Regions from separate parts of the Leclercia sp. genome, predicted to be linked through region 1. Evidence: predicted binding sites of a transcription regulator. Region 1 holds the regulator's gene; each other region holds the start of a gene.

Evidence for each region. The regulator PurR, encoded in region 1, represses purine synthesis genes. The targets are predictions, from matches to a motif close to CANGCAAACGTTTGCNTG.
Region 2: purM (phosphoribosylformylglycinamidine cyclo-ligase) is a predicted target of PurR. The motif match lies at 1,790-1,807, and genes of this name have one in related genera.
Region 3: pyrC (dihydroorotase) is a predicted target of PurR. The motif match lies at 1,931-1,948, and genes of this name have one in related genera.

Annotation. Positions count from the first base shown of each region.
Region 1 is NZ_DAIQCE010000001.1:1,366,869-1,371,809, reverse strand. It holds gene punR (DNA-binding transcriptional activator PunR) at 60-992, shown strand; gene purR (HTH-type transcriptional repressor PurR) at 989-2,014, opposite strand; gene cydH (cytochrome bd-I oxidase subunit CydH) at 2,310-2,399, shown strand; gene V7Q49_RS06405 (MFS transporter) at 2,565-3,731, shown strand; gene sodB (superoxide dismutase [Fe]) at 3,767-4,348, opposite strand; gene V7Q49_RS06395 (C40 family peptidase) at 4,471-4,941, opposite strand, start outside.
Region 2 is NZ_DAIQCE010000021.1:12,377-17,317, forward strand. It holds gene V7Q49_RS23055 (6-phospho-beta-glucosidase) at 160-1,590, opposite strand; gene purM (phosphoribosylformylglycinamidine cyclo-ligase) at 1,870-2,907, shown strand; gene purN (phosphoribosylglycinamide formyltransferase) at 2,904-3,545, shown strand; gene ppk1 (polyphosphate kinase 1) at 3,751-4,941, shown strand, end outside.
Region 3 is NZ_DAIQCE010000001.1:1,590,890-1,595,830, forward strand. It holds gene mdtH (multidrug efflux MFS transporter MdtH) at 10-1,218, shown strand; gene V7Q49_RS07535 (lipoprotein) at 1,325-1,885, shown strand; gene pyrC (dihydroorotase) at 1,997-3,043, shown strand; gene dinI (DNA damage-inducible protein I) at 3,118-3,363, shown strand; gene bssS (biofilm formation regulator BssS) at 3,633-3,887, shown strand; gene solA (N-methyl-L-tryptophan oxidase) at 4,005-4,941, shown strand, end outside.

The DNA.
Region 1 (4,941 bases):
AACCCGCTTGTGAAACGCTAATATTTGGCGGTTGCGTTCAAAAATTTTGCAGGCAGAAAATGTGGTCAGAATATTCTCTTGAAGTGGTGGATGCCGTCGCGCGTAACGGCAGCTTCAGCGGAGCAGCGCAGGAGCTGCATCGCGTTCCGTCCGCCATCAGCTATACCGTGCGTCAGCTGGAGGAGTGGCTGGCGGTGCCGCTGTTTGAACGGCGTCATCGCGACGTGGAGTTGACCCCCGCCGGGACCTGGTTTCTGAAAGAGGGGCGGTCTGTTATCAAAAAAATGCAGATCACCCGCGAACAGTGTCAGCAGATCGCCAACGGCTGGCGCAGCCATATCTCCATTGCGGTGGATAATATCGTGCGCCCCGAGCGCACCCGGCAGATGATTGTCGATTTTTACCGCCACTTTTCGGACGTCGAGCTGCGGGTCTCGCAGGAGGTCTTTAACGGCGTCTGGGACGCGCTGGCGGACGGCAGGGTGGAGATGGCGATAGGTGCCACCCAGGCGATCCCGGTCGGGGGACGCTATGCGTTTCGTGATATGGGCACGCTGAGCTGGATTTGCGTGGTCGCCAGCCATCATCCGCTGGCCGCCATGGAAGGGCCGCTCAGCGATGATACCCTGCGCAACTGGCCCTCGCTGGTGCGCGAAGACACCTCCCGCTCGCTGCCGAAACGCATCACCTGGCTGCTGGACAACCAGCGGCGGATTGTTACACCCGACTGGGAATCGTCGGCCACCTGCCTCTCGGCCGGCCTGTGCGTGGGGATGGTGCCGGTGCATTTTGCCCGACCGTGGATCGACAGCGGCAAGTGGGTTGAGCTAACGCTGGAAAATCCCTTCCCGGATGCGGCGTGCTGCCTGACCTGGCAACAAAACGATATGTCGCCGGCTTTGGCCTGGCTGCTGGATTATCTGGGAGACAGTGAAACGATGAACCGGGAGTGGCTGCGGGAGCCAGAGATGCTGGCTCCCGGAGAGGATTAACGGCGGTAGTCGCGGAACGGACCATCCGCGACGGAGCGGCGTTCAATCAGGCGCGGATGTACCTCAATGGACTGGGACTCTTCGCGCTTATTGACGATACGGTCCAGCAGCATATTGAAGGCGGTCTCCCCCAGCGAATCTTTCGGCTGGTGGATGGTGGTCAGCGCCGGGGTAAAGAAGCGGGCGTTGCGCACGTTATCATACCCGATCAGCGAAACGTCCTGCGGAACGCGCAGACCCATCTCATCGGCGGCGCAGAGCGCACCCATCGCCATAATATCCCCGCCGCAGAAGATGGCGGTTGGACGCGGGCTCTGGGAGAGGATCTGCTGCATGGCGCGGTAGCCGGACTCCGGCTCAAAGTCACCCTGCACGATCCAGTTTTCCGGCACCGTGATTAATGCCTCTTCCATCGCCTTCATAAAGCCCGCCAGACGCCCGGCACCGGTGTTGCGCTCCAGCGCCCCCGGGATCACGCCGATTTCGCGGTGGCCGCGTTCGATCAGATAACGACCGGCCATGTAGCCGCCTTCAAAGGCGTTATCGATCACCGAATCGGTAAAGTCGGCCTTCGCTTCGCCCCAGTCCATCACCACCATCGGAATATTGCGATACTCTTCCAGCATGGTGAGCAGGGGTTCCGGGTATTCGGAACACATCACCAGCAGACCGTCGACGCGCTTTTGCGCCATCATCGACAGATAGGCCCGCTGTTTTTCGAGGCTGTTCCAGGCGTTGCCGAGGATCAGGGTGTAGCCTTTCTGGAAGCAGTTCTTCTCTACCGCTTCAATAATTTCCGCAAAATAGGGCGCTTCACTGCTGGTCGCCAGCAGGCCGATCGATTTGGTGTGATTCACCTTCAGACTACGGGCCACGGCGCTTGGAGAGTAGTGCAGCTCTTTAATGGCCGCCCAGACGTTGTTGCGGGTCTCTTCCGCGACAAAGCGGGTTTTGTTAATAACATGTGATACGGTTGTAGTGGAAACGTTTGCGCGTTTCGCCACGTCTTTAATTGTTGCCATCAGATGTCACTCCAGACCATATCTAAGCTCCTGAAAAACCAATAGGTAAACGTTTGCCTTCACTCGCCCTAATTGCGCAATTTGAATTGCGGTACGCCGGGAAAACGACACAGGACGTCAGGAGGGGGTCAATGGCCGGTACGCTAATAAATTTAGCGTGGAATTTTGTCTTATCTTGGCCCAAAGGGGAAGAGCAAAAACCGATATCAATCTAAATCCTGCAAGATTTTTACCCTCAACTGTGTAAAAATGAGCAAGCTCACTCTTCGTAGGGTGATTAAAAGGAGAAAAATTGATGAGTACCGATCTTAAGTTTTCGCTGATTACTACCATTATTGTTCTGAGTCTGATTGTTGCCAGCGGTCTGACTGCGGCACTGCACTGATTGATGCGGGAGAGGTCAGCTCTCCCTCGTTCCTTTTCGCTTATTGTTACGCGCCCTGCAAAAATCTTTTGCTAAATTGTTAACTTCTCATTTTTTGTGATTGATGTCATGCTTTCGCCTTCATTGTTCTGTGTCGCCTGACGACACGGTGTCTGGAGTTGAAGTATGAGAATCAATTTTCCGCTGCTGGCCCTGGCCATTGGTGCCTTTGGTATCGGTACCACCGAATTTTCCCCGATGGGCCTGCTACCGGTTATTGCCCGGGGCGTGGATGTCTCTATTCCCGCTGCAGGCATGCTGATCAGCGCCTACGCCATCGGCGTGATGGTGGGCGCGCCCCTGATGACCCTCCTGCTGTCCCATCGCGGACGCCGCAACGCGCTGATCTTTCTGATGGCGATCTTTACCGTGGGTAACGTTCTCTCGGCGCTCTCGCCGGATTACACCACCCTGATGCTGTCGCGTATTCTCACCAGCCTGAACCACGGTGCCTTCTTTGGCCTCGGGTCGGTAGTGGCCGCAAGCGTGGTGCCGAAACACAAGCAGGCCAGCGCCGTCGCCACCATGTTTATGGGCCTGACCATCGCCAATATTGGCGGCGTGCCTGCCGCAACCTGGATGGGCGAAGTCATTGGCTGGCGGATGTCCTTCCTGGCTACCGCGCTGCTGGGTGTCGTCTCGATGATCGCGCTGTTCTTCTCCTTACCTGCGGGTGGGGCGGGCGAAAAGCCGGAAGTGCGCAAAGAGCTGGCGGTTCTGCTGCGTCCGCAGGTGTTATCTGCCTTGCTGACCACCGTCCTCGGCGCTGGCGCGATGTTCACCCTCTATACCTATATTGCCCCGGTGCTGCATGACATCAACCAGGCGACCCCGGCCTTTATCACCGCCATGCTGGTGCTGATTGGCGTTGGTTTTTCCATCGGCAACTATCTGGGCGGCAAGCTGGCGGATAAGTCCGTGAGCGGCACCCTGAAAGGCTTTTTACTGCTGCTGATTGTCATCATGCTGGCGATCCCTTGGCTGGCGCGTAATGAAGTGGGCGCGGCCGTGGCGATGGTGGTATGGGGCATGGCGACCTTTGCGGTGGTACCGCCGCTGCAGATGCGCGTCATGCGCGTCGCAAGCGATGCGCCGGGATTATCATCGTCTGTAAATATCGGTGCTTTCAACCTGGGCAATGCGCTGGGTGCGGCAGCCGGTGGGGCAGTGATATCCAGCGGGATGGGTTACAGCTTCGTACCGGTGATGGGGGCCATTATCGCCGCCCTGGGACTTATTCTGGTCTTTGCCTCCGGGCGAAAACAACCTGAGCCGGTTTGCGCCACCGAATAAAAATAACGCCGAAGGAGTTCCCTTCGGCGTTTTCATTATGCCGCGAAGTTCTTCGCCACAAATTCCCAGTTTACCAGCGCCCAGAAGTGCTCGAGGTAATTCGGGCGCGCATTACGGTAATCGATGTAATACGCATGTTCCCAGACGTCGACGGTCAGCAGCGGAGTCGCGCGGGTGGTTAACGGCGTTCCCGCGTTAGACGTAGAGACGATCGCCAGTTTGCCGTCTGCCTCTTTTACCAGCCAGGTCCAGCCTGCGCCAAAGTTCTTCACCGCAGCATCGGTAAACTTCGCTTTAAATTCCGCAAAGCTGCCGAACGCAGCAGTGATGGCCGCAGCCAGCTCACCCGTGGGTTCGCCGCCAGCATTGGGTGCCAGGCAGTGCCAGTAGAAGGTGTGGTTCCACACCTGAGCGGCGTTGTTAAACACGCCGCCTTCGGACGTGCGCACGATCTCTTCCAGGGATTTCCCTTCGAACGCGGTGCCGCCGATCAGGTTGTTCAGGTTGGTAACGTAGGTCTGGTGGTGTTTGCCGTAGTGGTATTCCAGGGTCTCCGCCGAAATATGCGGGGCCAGGGCGTCTTTTGCATACGGTAATGCAGGTAATTCAAACGACATTGCTTCTCTCCTTATTATAGTGATCCATTCAATAGCCCTACTGAATGAAGGGATAGAGTAGCAAATTGAAAGAGTATGCAAAAGAGGAACTTACCCCGCCGGATAACCGACGGGGCAGGGGATTAACGGAGGGTATTAGCCTTCATGACGCGACGCGCGCCGACGTAGTGGCGCTGCCAGTAGTCTTCGCTCAGGGAGGTGATCTGAATGTCCTGGCCCGAGCGCGGAGACTGAATGAATTTGCCGTTGCCAACGTACACGCCAACGTGATCGGCGGTGCCACGCCCCTGGGTGCGGAAGAACACCAGGTCGCCGCTCTCAAGCTCACCGCGATCGACCGGAGAGGCGTCACGCAGGTGGTACATTTCGTTAGCGGTGCGCGGAATGCGGAATTTAACCAGATCTTTATAGGCGTAATAAACCAGACCGCTGCAGTCGAAGCCGGTACGCGGAGAGGTACCGCCCCAGCGATAAGGTTTTCCAATCTGGTCCATCAGCTTATTCATTGCCGTTTTCTGCGCTTTCTGCATCCGAACTTTATGCGCTTCGGCAAGGGTAGTGGTTTTGCTGGTTTTCACGCACCGCGCTTTATG
Region 2 (4,941 bases), on a different contig from region 1:
GGGATCAACCAAAGTGAATAACAGGCTGCTGAGAGTATAAAAGAGACAAAAAAAACCGGAGAGGGATCTCCGGCTTTGGGGCGGTTTTTTGCCGGGTGGCGCTGCGCTTACCCGGCCTACACAACCGGTAGGCCCGTGCAAGCGCAGCGTCGCCGGGCATTAAAGCGTTTCGCCGTTGCTGGCGATCACCTTCTGATACCAGGCAAATGATTTTTTCTTGCTGCGATTCAGCGTGCCTTTGCCTTCGTTATCTTTATCGACGTAGATAAAGCCATAGCGTTTTTTCATTTCGCCGGTGCCGGCAGAGACCAGATCGATACAGCCCCACGGGGTGTAACCCATCAGATCCACACCATCTTCCACCACCGCTTTCTTCATCTCGCGGATATGGGCGCTGAGATAGTCAATGCGGTACTGGTCGTTCACCGTCCCGTCGCTCTCCAGCACGTCGATAGCGCCAAAACCGTTCTCGACGATAAACAGCGGCAGCTGGTAGTGGTCCCAGAACCAGTTCAGGGAGTAGCGCAGCCCCACAGGGTCAATCTGCCAGCCCCAGTCCGATTTCTGCACGTAGGGGTTGGAGACCAGGCTCTTACTTTCGTCGTAATCCAGCTGGGGGTTATCCGCTGTCACTTTGGTGGCAAACGACATGTAGTAGCTGAAGCCGATGTAATCCACGCAGCCCTGCTTCAGCGCCGCTTTATCCTCTTCGGTGATATCGAGCTCAAAACCACGACGGGCAAAGTAGTTCAGCAGATGCTGCGGATAAGCGCCGCGCACGTGCACGTCGGTGAACCAGTAGCGGCGGTGCATGGCGTTCATCGCCATCATCATGTCGTCCGGGGCGCAGGTCAGCGGATAGATAGGGCACATGGCGATCATGCAGCCGATACGCAGGGACGGGTTGATGTCGCGTCCGGCTTTGACCGCCAGGGCGCTGGCCACCAGCTCGTAGTGCGCGGCCTGGAACATGACCGGCTCGCGATCTTCGCCCGGCTGATAGTGCAGGCCAGAGTTGGTGAACGGGGCGAAATCCTCGTGGAAGTTGGCCTGGTTGTTGATTTCGTTGAAGGTCATCCAGTACTTCACTTTGTGCTGATAACGCTTAAACACCACGCTGGCAAAGCGCACAAAGAAGTCGATCAGTTTACGGTTACGCCAGCCGCCGTATTCGCTCACCAGGTGATAAGGCATTTCGAAGTGCGAGAGGGTAATTACCGGCTCGATGCCGTGCTTCAGGCACTCATCAAAGAGATCGTCGTAAAACTGCAGGCCCGCTTCGTTGGGCTGCTGCTCGTCGCCTTTGGGGAAAATACGCGTCCAGGCAATCGAGGTACGGAAGCATTTAAAGCCCATTTCCGCGAACAGCTGGATATCTTCTTTGTACCGGTGATAGAAATCGATGGCTTCATGGTTGGGGTAGTTTTTGCCCGGCAGCACGCCGTCGGTGATTTCGCGCGGGACGCCGTGCGCGCCTGCGGTCATTACGTCTGCGACGCTTGGGCCCTTCCCGCCCTCCTGCCAGCCGCCTTCAAGTTGATGCGCCGCCACCGCGCCGCCCCACAGAAAACCCTCTTTGAATCCTGACATGCGATATCCCTCATTCAGCGTTAATTATCGGCAAAAAAGAGTACAGAAACCGGTTTCAGTGAAATGATGTGCATTCAGCTAAGGGGTTGCAAGCATAAGAATGTACCCGGTTTCATTTTCGTGAACGGGTTCAAGTTTGTGCCCCAGGCTACGATTTTGTCAGGAATTTCAGGGTCGCTTTTTTCTGTTGCAGAATGGGCTCGCAAACGTTTGCCTGGACTGTTAGAATTGCGCCGATTTTTCTTACTATCGCAATGCAATCGCGTGGGGACTTGAGCCGTGACCAACAAAACTTCTCTCAGCTACAAAGATGCCGGTGTAGATATTGACGCAGGTAATGCGCTGGTTGACCGTATCAAAGGGGTAGTTAAAAAAACCCGCCGCCCGGAAGTGATGGGTGGGCTGGGAGGATTCGGCGCCCTGTGCGCGCTGCCGCAAAAATACCGTGAACCGGTCCTGGTCTCGGGCACCGACGGCGTGGGCACCAAGCTGCGTCTGGCGATGGATCTGAAACGCCACGACACCATCGGCGTTGACCTGGTCGCTATGTGCGTAAACGACCTGGTGGTTCAGGGCGCTGAGCCGCTGTTCTTCCTCGACTACTACGCGACCGGCAAGCTGGACGTCGACACCGCAGCCAGCGTGATCAGCGGTATCGCGGAAGGCTGCCTGCAGTCTGGCTGTGCACTGGTCGGCGGCGAAACTGCTGAAATGCCGGGGATGTATCACGGCGAAGATTACGACGTTGCCGGCTTCTGCGTGGGCGTGGTCGAAAAATCCGAAATCATTGACGGCAGCAAAGTGACCGACGGCGACGTGCTGATTGCGCTGGGTTCCAGCGGCCCGCACTCCAACGGCTACTCGCTGGTGCGTAAAATTGTCGAAGTGAGCGGCTGCGACCCGCTGACCACCGAGCTGGAAGGCAAACCGCTGGCCGATCACCTGCTCGAACCGACCCGCATCTATGTGAAATCCATTCTGGAACTGATCGAGAATGTGGATGTTCACGCTATCGCTCACCTGACCGGTGGCGGTTTCTGGGAAAATATTCCGCGCGTGCTGCCGGACAACACCCAGGCCGTCATCGACGAATCATCCTGGCAGTGGCCAGCGGTGTTTAACTGGCTGCAGGATGCCGGTAACGTCAGCGATCATGAAATGTATCGCACCTTCAACTGCGGCGTAGGGATGTTGATCGCCCTGCCGGCCAGCGAAGTGGACAAAGCCCTGGCGCTGCTGCAGGCCAAAGGTGAAAATGCGTGGAAAATCGGTATCATCAAAGCATCTGATTCCGAACAGCGTGTGGTCATTGAATGAAAAACATAGTGGTGCTCATTTCCGGTAACGGAAGTAATTTGCAGGCTATCATCGATGCCTGCAAACAGAAGAAGATCAACGGCACCCTCCGCGCAGTATTCAGTAACAAGGCCGATGCGTTCGGCCTTGAGCGTGCCCGCGAAGCGGGCATTGCGGCGCATGCGCTCAGCGCCTCTCAGTTTGCCAGCCGCGAGGCCTTTGACCGCGAGCTGGTGCAGGAGATCGACGCCTACGCACCGGATGTGGTGGTGTTGGCTGGCTATATGCGGATCCTCAGCCCGGCGTTTGTGGCGCACTTTGCCGGCCGCCTGCTGAATATCCACCCTTCCCTGCTGCCAAAATATCCCGGCCTGAATACCCACCGTCAGGTGCTGGACAATGGCGACGAGGAGCATGGCACCTCGGTCCATTTTGTCACCGACGAACTGGACGGTGGCCCGGTGATCCTGCAGGCGAAAGTGCCGGTGTTCGAAGGCGACAGCGAAGAAGATGTCACCGCCCGGGTTCAGGCCCAGGAGCATGCCATCTACCCGCTGGTAGTGAGCTGGTTTGTTGACGGCCGCCTGGAGATGCGCAACGGTGCCGCCTGGCTGGACGGTGCGCCGTTACCTCCGCAAGGACATGCCGCAGAAGAGTAGTTTTTTACCGGGTGGCGCGACGCTTACCCGGCCTACCTTAGCGCTGGCCCGCCAGGGCTATGCCGCCAACCCTCTCTTTTCCCTCAAGAATAAATTTAACTGTCATACTTTTCTGACACAGTTGGACATATAGTGGAAATGCTCGCCATAATAAAGGCGAGACGGATTTGCCACGTCCTGTGATTGAACTGGAGTGTGAGTAGTAATGGGTCAGGAAAAGTTATACATCGAGAAAGAGCTAAGCTGGTTAGCATTCAACGAGCGCGTGCTTCAGGAAGCGGCGGATAAAAGTAACCCGCTGATTGAGCGCATGCGTTTTCTGGGGATTTACTCCAATAACCTGGACGAATTCTATAAAGTTCGCTTTGCTGAACTGAAGCGTCGAATCATCATTAGCGAAGAGCAGGGTTTAAACTCGAATTCGCGTCATCTGCTTGGCAAGATCCAGTCCCGGGTCCTGAAAGCCGATCAGGAATTTGACAGCCTGTATAACGAATTGCTGCTGGAGATGGCTCGCAATCAAATCTTCCTGATCAACGAGCGACAGCTCTCGGTTAACCAGCAGAGCTGGCTGCGCCACTATTTCAAACATTATCTGCGTCAGCACATCACCCCGATTCTGATTAACCGCGAAACGGACCTGGTGCAGTTTCTGAAGGATGACTACACCTATCTGGCGGTGGAGATTATCCGCGGCGACAGCATTCGCTATGCGCTGCTGGAGATCCCGTCGGACAAGGTGCCGCGCTTCGTCAACCTGCCACCGGAAACGCCGCGTCGTCGCAAACCGATGATCCTGCTGGATAACATCCTGCGCTACTGCCTGGACGACATCTTCAAGGGCTTCTTCGATTACGATGCCCTGAACGCCTATTCGATGAAGATGACCCGTGACGCCGAGTACGATCTGGTGCATGAGATGGAAGCCAGCCTGATGGAGCTGATGTCCTCCAGCCTCAAGCAGCGTCTGACCGCCGAGCCGGTGCGCTTTGTCTATCAGCGCGATATGCCGGACGCGATGGTCGAGATGCTGCGCGAAAAGCTGACCATCTCCCGCTACGACTCCATCGTGCCGGGCGGCCGCTACCACAACTTCAAAGACTTTATCGGCTTCCCGAACGTCGGCAAAGCCAACCTGGTGAACAAGCCGCTGCCGCGCCTGCGCCATATCTGGTTCGATAAGTTCCGCAACGGCTTCGACGCCATTCGCGAGCGCGACGTCCTGCTCTACTATCCGTACCACACCTTTGAGCACGTGCTGGAGCTGATGCGCCAGGCGTCGTTTGACCCCAACGTGCTGGCGATCAAAATCAACATCTACCGCGTGGCGAAAGACTCGCGCATTATCGATGCGATGATCCATGCCGCCCACAACGGGAAGAAAGTGACCGTGGTG
Region 3 (4,941 bases), 220 kb from region 1:
GGAGGGGAAATGTCCCATATCTCACAGGCCCGCCGTCTGGGTAAAGGCTTCCTGCTCGTCGATAACATGCTGGTTGTGCTCGGCTTTTTTGTCGTTTTTCCGCTGATTTCGATTCGCTTTGTCGATCAGATGGGCTGGGCGGCACTGATGGTCGGCATTGCCCTGGGTCTGCGCCAGTTTGTTCAGCAGGGGCTGGGAGTGTTTGGCGGCGCGATTGCCGACCGCTTCGGCGCCAAACCGATGATCGTCACCGGCATGCTGCTGCGGGCGGCAGGGTTTGCCACCATGGCGATCGCCCATGAACCCTGGCTGCTGTGGGTCTCCTGCTTTATCTCCGGTCTGGGCGGGACGCTGTTCGACCCGCCGCGCACGGCCCTGGTGGTCAAACTGATCCGCCCTCAGCATCGCGGGCGCTTTTTCTCGCTGCTGATGATGCAGGACAGCGCCGGGGCGGTAGTGGGCGCGCTGCTGGGCAGCTGGCTGCTGCAGTATGACTTTCGTCTGGTCTGCGCCACGGGCGCGGTGCTGTTTATCCTCTGCGCGGGCTTCAACGCCTGGCTTTTGCCCGCCTGGAAACTCTCTACCGTCAAAGCGCCGGTGCGTGAGGGGCTGGATCGGGTCTGGCGCGACAAGCGCTTTATCACCTACGTGCTGACCCTGGCGGGCTATTACATGCTGGGGGTGCAGGTGATGTTGATGCTGCCGATCATGGTTAACGACGTGGCGGGCTCCCCGGCGGCAGTCAAATGGATGTACGCCATTGAGGCCTGTCTCTCACTGACCCTGCTCTACCCGATTGCCCGCTGGAGTGAAAAACGCTTCCGCCTTGAGCACCGCCTGATGGCGGGGCTGCTGCTGATGTCCCTGAGCATGCTGCCCATCGGGATGGTGAGCTCCCTGCAGCAGCTGTTTATGCTGATCTGCACCTTCTATATCGGCTCTATCATTGCCGAACCGGCTCGTGAAACCCTGAGCGCCGAGCTGGCCGACCCGCGGGCGCGCGGCAGCTATATGGGCTTCAGCCGTCTCGGCCTGGCGATTGGCGGCGCGCTGGGGTATGCCGGGGGCGGCTGGTTGTTCGATGCCGGAAAAACCTTCCACCAGCCCGAACTGCCGTGGGTGATGCTGGCCTTAATCGGGGTGATCACTTGCTTCGCGCTGGGCTGGCAGTTCAGCCACAAACGCCGCGTGCCGGTTATCCTGGAGCCTGGCGGCTGATCGCCTGACAGGCCAGATATCAGTTTTTTCTGCTGGTCTGACTCACTCTCCCCTGACATACTGGCGCGTCAGGATAGAAGCGCTGACATATATGTCGAGGAAAACCATGAAGAAGATCGTTATTGCTACTGCGTTGATCATCAGCGGCCTGCTGGTTGGTTGTAATCAGCTTACCCAGTACACCGTCAGTGAACAGGAGATCAACCAGGCACTGCAAAAGCGCAATAACTTTGCGAAAGATATTGGCGTTCCAGGCGTGGCGGATGCGCATATCGTCCTGACCAACCTTGCCAGCCAGATTGGCCGCGAGGAGCCGAACAAAGTGATGCTCTCCGGGGATGCCAGCCTGGACATGAACTCGCTGTTCGGCAGCCAGAAAGCCAACATCAAACTGAAATTAAAAGCGCTGCCGGTCTTCAACAAAGATCAGGGCGCCATCTATCTGCAGCAGATGGAGATCACCGACGCCGTGGTGTCGCCAGACAAGATGAAACCGGTCCTGCAAACCCTGATGCCGTACCTGAACCAGTCGCTGCAAACGTACTTTAATAAACAGCCGGCCTACATCCTGAGCGAAGATAACAGCAAAGGTGAAGCGCTGGCGAAAAAGTATGCAAAAGGGATCGAAGTGAAGCCGGGTGAGATTGTTATCCCCTTCGTCGATTAACCTCCAGGGCGCTTCGGCGCCCTTTTTTTTACGGAAAAGAGTGCAAACGAAAACGTTTCCCCCTATTCTTTGTGTCCGGCAAAAATCATCTCACTCAGCCGGAGCCTATCCATGACTGCACCATCCCAGGTTTTGAAAATTCGCCGCCCAGACGACTGGCATATCCATCTTCGCGATGGCGATATGCTGAAAACCGTCGTGCCCTATACCAGTGAAATTTATGGCCGCGCGATTGTCATGCCCAACCTGGTGCCACCCGTCACCACGGTCGACGCGGCGATTGCCTATCGCCAGCGCATTCTTGACGCCGTGCCTGCCGGTCACGATTTTACCCCGCTGATGACCTGTTATTTGACCGACACGCTCGATCCCAATGAGATCGAACGCGGCTTTAACGAAGGGGTCTTTACCGCTGCCAAACTGTACCCGGCCAATGCCACCACCAACTCCAGCCACGGCGTGACCAGCATCGACGCGATTATGCCGGTGCTCGAGCGCATGGAGAAGCTGGGGATGCCGCTGCTGGTGCACGGTGAAGTGACCCATGCCGAGATCGATATCTTCGACCGGGAAGCACGTTTTATCGACACCGTGATGGAGCCGCTGCGCCAGCGCCTGCCGGGTCTGAAAGTGGTGTTTGAACACATCACCACCAAAGATGCAGCGGAGTACGTGCGCGAGGGTAACGAGCTTCTGGCCGCCACTATCACCCCGCAGCACCTGATGTTCAACCGCAACCACATGCTGGTGGGCGGCGTGCGCCCTCACCTCTACTGCCTGCCGATCCTCAAGCGCAACATCCACCAGCAGGCGCTGCGTGAACTGGTCGCCAGCGGCTTTGAACGCGCCTTCCTTGGCACCGACTCCGCGCCGCACGCCCGTCATCGCAAAGAGGCGAGCTGCGGTTGTGCCGGCTGCTTTAACGCCCCGACCGCACTGGCGAGCTATGCCCAGGTGTTTGACGAGATGAACGCCCTGCAGCACTTCGAGGCCTTCTGCTCCCTGAACGGCCCGCGCTTCTACGGCCTGCCGGTGAATGAAACCTTCGTTGAGCTGGTCCGCGAAGAGAGCAGCGTGGTGGAATCTATTGCGCTGACGGATGACACCCTCATCCCATTCCTCGCGGGTGAAACCGTGCACTGGACGGTAAAACGCTAAAAATTGTGGGTCCCCTGTTGTAAGTTCAATAATATAACTGTATAAATAACCAGTATATTACACAGGGGGCAACTATGCGTATCGAAGTGACCATTGCCAGAACAACTGCTTTGCCTGCCGGCGCGCTGGACGCGCTGGCGGGTGAATTATCCCGCCGTATAAATGACTCCTTCCCTGAACGCGACGGTGCTGTCACCGTGCGCTATGCCGGATCAAACAATCTGTCGGTCATCGGCGGCGCCAAAGAAGATAAAGAGCGCATCAGCGAAATTCTCCAGGAAACCTGGGAGAGCGCTGACGACTGGTTTATTACCGATTAATTTCTCCCTCATTGTTTTTTTTTGCCGGGTCGCCCCGGCTTTTTTTCATCTGTTCAACGATAGTACGAATAATCTGAGTGACTCCCAGAAAAATCATCAGCAAGATGATGTTTTAATGTTCAAACAATCCTAAAACGCACAAATTTGTTGTGCTCCCTGTTTCTTTTTCCCTTCAGAAGCCTTATTTATTGATATACTGAAGTTGCTTCAGAAAAACACGCATTGAACCTCACAGTCGTTGTCTTTTAACACGTATTCAGGGGGTTATGATGGAAAAGAATAATGAAGTCATCCAGACACATCCGCTTGTTGGCTGGGATATCAGCACTGTAGATAGCTACGACGCACTGATGTTGCGTTTGCATTACCAGACTCCGAACCACCCTGACACCGAAGAAGCGGAAGTTGGGCAAACGCTATGGTTAACCACCGACGTTGCACGTCAGTTTATTTCTATTTTAGAAGCCGGCATTGCAAAAATAGAATCCAGTGACTACCAGGCAAATGAGTACCGGCGACATTGACGTAATGTCACAACCTCACCCAAAAAGGCACCTGACGGTGCCTCCTTTATTTCTCCCTTGTATAACCGTCATGTCTTAATTACCCTGCTAAGCAACGAAACGCGCAAAGAGAATCTGATGAAATACGATTTAATTATTATTGGCAGCGGATCTGTCGGTGCAGCGGCAGGTTATTACGCTACACGCGCCGGGCAAAACGTACTGATGATCGATGCCCATATGCCCCCCCACACCGAAGGGAGCCACCACGGCGACACCCGCCTGATGCGTCACGCTTACGGAGAAGGTGAACGCTATGTGCCGCTGGTTTTACGCGCGCAGGCATTGTGGGATGAGCTGGCCGAAATCAGCGGTGAGCCGGTCTTTGAACGCACGGGCGTGGTTAATCTGGGGCCGTCCGATTCGTCATTCCTGGCGAACGTTGAGCAGAGCGCCCGCCAGTTTAATCTCAACCTTGAGCGGCTGGACGCGGCGGCGGTGATGAAGCGCTGGCCTGAAATTCAGGTTCCCGAGGGGTATATCGGTCTGTTTGAGGCCGAGTCCGGGGTCCTGCGCAGCGAGCTGGCGATCAAAACCTGGATTGCACTGGCGAAAGAGGCGGGTTGCGCGCAGCTGTTTAACTGCCCGGTCACCGCCATTTCTCATCAGGACGACGGCGTCACCGTTGAGACTCCGGAAGGGCCATACCGCGCAAATCGCCTACTGGTGAGCGCCGGCACCTGGGTGTCACGCCTGGTGCCAGGCCTGCCCGTTCAGCCGGTGCGCAAGGTCTTCTCCTGGTTCCAGTCCGATGGCCGCTACAGCCATCAGAATCGCTTCCCGGCTTTCACCGGCGAGCTGCCAGACGGGGATCAGTTCTACGGCTTCCCGTCAGAGAAAGATGCGCTGAAGATCGGGAAACACAACGGCGGGCAGGTGATTAACGCCCCGGAAGAGCGCAAGCCGTTTGGCGCTTACCCTGGCGACGGCTCTGAAGCCTTCAAATTCCTGCGCAACGTACTGCCGGGTATCGGCGGTCTGTTATACGGGGCAGCCTGCACCTATGACAACACGC